DNA from 2 places in the Lacihabitans lacunae genome. Region 2 is predicted to be linked to the other one. Evidence: riboswitches for the same ligand, from Rfam matches in the RefSeq annotation. Region 2 holds a riboswitch; the other holds the start of a gene.

Region 1 (2,480 bases), 210 kb from region 2:
AGCGAAGACGTCTCGTAAAGACTACCACAAGCAGCTTGCTGAACCTCCACCCCTACCTTGTTTTTCACGATCTCCGGAAAACTCATGGCCAATATAGCCGCCGACGAAATCGCACAAGATTTTGAGAGCAAGAGTACCTGCCCCGGCTTGGCATTTTTAGACAAACGCATTTTGTTTTTTTCGCCTACAGACACAAAAGTGCCTCCACCAGCAATCGTAGAGTTTTGTCCGGCAATAAAACCCGTATGCCCGCCCGTTATGGCCACACCTATATTTTTACAAAATGTATGGATGTAGTTCCAATAAATACTAAAGTCTGAGCTTGAAAATGTGTCGGGTAAATTAAGAACAAACTGTCCAAACTGCGGCCCATAACCGGTAGTAGCCATGTCATTTGCCATCAGATGCACCGACAGCCAAGCGGACTCCTCCAAGCCCAAAGATGGAATCAACGAAAGTGGGTCGCTCGTAAGTGCCATGGCCATATTTCCCGGCAACGAAACCACCGAAACGTCTACCCCAAACTGTGGCCCAGCCAACACATCGGGATTTTCAAAACCAAACTTTGCCCCCATAAACTGTTCAAACAGCACATGGTCTATTTTTCCAAGTTGGTTTTCCATTTAATCTACATCATTAAACTTAACATATAGACCAAAAAAATCGCCATAAGGCAGGTTCCACTGCTGCACCGGAAACCATTTTGGCAAACCCGTAGCCGTCCATTCTATGGTGTAGTCACGCCCCGCCAAGGCCTCATGAATGATTTTTTGGAGCATAGCAGGCGTATAAAAAGTAGCCGTTACATAAAAAGGATTTTTACCAAACATTTGTTGCACTCGCCTTCTGAGCACTTTGGGAGAGTTGCGGTTCATCATGCCCATCGCAATGCCGTATTTACCCACGCGAGCAGCTTCTCTGATAACCTTTACGGGATCTTTGTAATATTCAAATGTGGTGATAAAAGCCAAAGAGTCAAACGTATGATTCTTAAATGGCATGTGGTGCGAGTCAGCCATAACCAAATCACCATCAAACAGTTGCACAGCCTGCGAAAGCATCAGCGGCGAAATATCCCCACCTGTGGCTTTAATACCGATTTTGTGCCACCAACGGGTAAAACGAGCGGTTCCACAGCCAAACTCAAGCAAAGTTTTAACACGTTTGTCGGCCCCCACGAGCTGCTCCATTACTTTTTTTTGCCACACTTCGGCACGCTTGTAGCGACCTTCGTACCAAAGCTCGTACGTGTCAGTATGTTCACGGTTAAAGAACCATTCAGGCCTATTCTGCCAGTTTTGGGCTTTTTGAGGAATAAGTTCGGCGTTTGATTTTTGAATTTCCATTTTTTAATAGTTTTAAAAAACAAAAACTCCGGGTGAGGAATTATACGGAAAAATCCGATAGAAGATGGCCCAATAAGATAATCTCATTAAGCCTGCATCCCTACGTTGGTACTAACCAAATCAGGTTCCCGGGTGTAATCTCAGCTTGGTTTTCTAACCATGCACCCCGTGCTTTTGTTGAGGCAAATATATGTACTTATTTCCTTTTACAAAGCACATTTTTCATTAAAGTTTTTTGATGGAAACATATTCCTAGTCCGTACTGAAGCTCCTACAAGGGACTTCGGGCTTTACTTTTCTCTGTATTCTTATAAGTAATCAGAAGTATACCTGAGGGAGAATTTGCTAAAGTACAAATCAAAGAATTTAAACAAACTGAAATCAATTTTTTAGGGCGTTTTAACAGGCTTTCCGCTAAATCTTTTCTGCCGCCTACGTCAGGCAAAAAAGGATACCGCTGCAATCCCTAACGCTGGGGAAAGTATATGTTCGAATGTTCAGTGTCAACTGCAAGCGACACAATAATTAAGGTATTTTCCACTTATCATTCCGTAGAGTCCCTAATGGAGACTCTGGGAAAGCACATATAATCTATATGTTAGTGATATTATCATAAAGTCATGTGAAGCTTTAGAAAATAAGTAAAATATTTGTTTAAAATGAAAAAAAAATGATAATTGCTTTATGTTAAACCTAACAGTCTTTTTTAAATGCCAACTTTATTTATAATATTTGGATTACGATTTTACTTTTATTCAAACGAACATTTACCAATTCATGTTCATGTCAGAAACGCAGATGGAGAAGCTAAGTTTGAGGTTGAAATGGTGAGATTAGTATCTAATAAAGGGTTGAAAAATAAAGATATTAGCCTAGCAATTGCCATCATAGAAGAAAACAAAGAAATTATAATAGCTAAATGGAAAGAATATCATGGAGAATGAAATTAATGTAACGAATGTTTGGCTTGACGATGATTTCATTTATATCAAAACAGATAAAAATGAGACCAAAAGTCACCCTATTAATTGGTTCCCAAGACTTTTAAAAGCTAGTAAAACAGAACGCGAAGACTTTACTTTATCACCATTTGGTATACACTGGGAAAGGCTTGACGAAGACCTGAGTTTCGAA
Region 2 (2,480 bases):
CCGAAATTGGCAATTCGGGGAGTTTCTTCAAAAATCCTGAAATACCAACTGCTCAATACAATAAAATAGCATTAGAATACCCTGCAATGCCAAACTATCCGATATCAGAAGGTGTAGTGAAAATACCTGCAGGCTGGTTAATAGAGCAGGCAGGTTGGAAAGGAAAACGATTTGGTGAGGTGGGCGTGCATGACAAACAAGCCTTGGTTTTGGTTAATTACGGTAAGGGTAAAGGCATTGAAATAAAACAGTTGGCCGAAAAAGTGCAGGCATCGGTTTTTGAGAAATTCGGAATAGAAATTATGCCAGAAGTCAATTTTGTTTCTTAGGTTTGTGTAACATTGACCGGTATTTAAATCATATAAACCCTCGCTTATTATTAAGATTATGGAATTATCACATGTTATTTCTGACTCCGTATTAGCTGCCACTAGTTTATATGTATTCTTTAGATATTTAATCAAACTTGACCTTTCGAGCACCATTCTATGGGAGTCATTTGTGCTTTCTGTAGCAGGTGCTGCCATATTTGGAGCCATCCGGTTCGCGGGTTTTGAGCAGGCGGGTCTTGCTTCTATGTTTTTTCAAAAAATAGCTACCATTACGGGTAGTGTGGGCCTTATAGGGGCTTCTTTTTCTCTTGCGAGTGGTATTCCTTTAAAACGAATATTTGTATATCTTTTACTTTCTTTAGGCTTTGTATTGTTTGCCGTATCAGAAGGTTTTGGTTTCAAAGCCATAGCCGAATTTATGCCAATTATGGCCATGACTGTAGTGGTTATTATGGGTGTTTTTGCTCTTACAAAAGGAAACGTAAAAATAGGGTTTTGGATGATTGCGGGGGTTATTTTCTTCGGATTAGCTACGTATAGACACTTGATTTTTGGTAAAGGCGAAATGTCAATAGATGTGTTTCATTATCTTACGGCAGCTGGTATTTTGAGTCTTGGAATGGCGGTTTCGGGTTCAGAAAATTAATTTTTTTGAAAAAATACTTGGCTGTTAAGTTTTTAATCTCCTACCTTTGCACCCGAAATCTCATAAAAGGGGTGCCTGAATACAACGGGCTGAGATCATACCCATTGAACCTGATTCGGTTAGTACCGACGAAGGGATTTGAGCTAAAGTTTTGGATTTTACACCGGTCATAAATCTAATTCCTCTCAGAAATTTCAATAGTAAAATTAAGTTTTAATAGGTCTAAAATAGGCCCGAAGACAGCGTTTTGCTCCTTTATCTGCTTCGTAATAATTTTTTATAATTGTTATGAAAAAAAAATCAGTTCGTTTAAAAAACCTTTCAGTGGTTTTTGCCTTCTTTTTTGGAATATTGCTTTCCAACAGTTCTTTTGCTCAAAAAACAAGTGATAGTTTATCTAAAGAGTTAGCTCTGAGTGAGTTGGTGGTTAAGTCTACACGTGCCAACGACAAGTCTGCAATGGCATTTACCAATGTTAAGAAAGCCGATATTCAAAAACAAAATTTAGGTCAAGACCTGCCATTTTTGTTAAATCAGCTGCCATCGGTAGTGGTTACTTCAGACGCAGGAGCGGGTGTGGGGTATACGGGAATCCGTATCAGAGGCTCAGATCCAACCCGAATTAACGTAACCTTAAACGGTATTCCTTACAATGACTCGGAGTCACAAGGGGTATATTGGGTAAACATGCCTGACTTTGCATCGAGCGTGCAGAGTATTCAGGTTCAGCGTGGAGTAGGTACATCTACCAACGGTGCAGGTGCATTTGGAGGTAGTATAAATGTAAATACCTTACAACTAAACAAAGAAGCCTACGGCGAAGTAAATACTTCAGTTGGTTCATTTAATACATTTAAGACCAACGTTTTGGCTTCTACAGGCTTGTTAAATAACCATTTTGTATTAGATGCAAGACTTTCTAAAATCACCTCAGATGGATTTGTAGACAGAGCAAGTTCTAATTTGCAGTCGTATTACCTTTCTGGTGGATATTATGGAGACAATTCGTTTGTACGTTTAAACGTATTTTCGGGACATGAAAAAACATATCAGTCTTGGAATGGTATACCGGAGGCTTTGGCCAAAGGAGACGCAAAAGGTTTGGATGCTTTTATAGAGCGAAACTATTACGACGAGAATTTCAAAAAAGGAATGTTAGCGAGTGGTCGTACGTATAATTTTTATACCTATGACAATGAAGTAGATGATTATGCACAAAATCACATTCAATTGATATCTTCATTTAAATTTTCGGAGCATTGGAGATTTAACCCAACGCTACACTATACACACGGACAAGGTTTTTATGAGCAATTTAAATATGATCAAAAGTTTGCGGACTATGGTTTAGATAATGTTACGGTAAACGGAACAGTAATAAAACGTACTGATTTGATAAGAAGGAAGTGGTTAAACAATGATTTTTATGGTGCGGTATGGTCATTTGACTACGAAAGTGGCAAAAAGCTAAACGCCAACATTGGTGGTGGATGGAATAAGTA

Evidence for each region. Region 2 has a riboswitch for thiamine pyrophosphate ahead of ACFOOI_RS18935 (TonB-dependent receptor). Riboswitches for the same ligand answer to the same signal wherever they lie in the genome.
Region 1: it holds a riboswitch for thiamine pyrophosphate, as region 2 does, so the genes downstream of both, ACFOOI_RS18065 (class I SAM-dependent methyltransferase) here and ACFOOI_RS18935 (TonB-dependent receptor) in region 2, are expected to answer to the same signal.

The regions. Positions count from the first base shown of each region.
Region 1 covers NZ_JBHRYQ010000001.1:4,209,937-4,212,416, reverse strand. Annotated here, with positions in the region: gene ACFOOI_RS18070 (AIR synthase family protein) at 1-623, opposite strand, end outside; gene ACFOOI_RS18065 (class I SAM-dependent methyltransferase) at 624-1,346, opposite strand; TPP riboswitch at 1,427-1,525, opposite strand; gene ACFOOI_RS18060 (DUF4160 domain-containing protein) at 2,057-2,290, shown strand; gene ACFOOI_RS18055 (DUF2442 domain-containing protein) at 2,280-2,480, shown strand, end outside.
Region 2 covers NZ_JBHRYQ010000001.1:4,422,919-4,425,398, forward strand. Annotated here, with positions in the region: gene murB (UDP-N-acetylmuramate dehydrogenase) at 1-329, shown strand, start outside; gene ACFOOI_RS18930 (hypothetical protein) at 388-978, shown strand; TPP riboswitch at 1,036-1,132, shown strand; gene ACFOOI_RS18935 (TonB-dependent receptor) at 1,267-2,480, shown strand, end outside.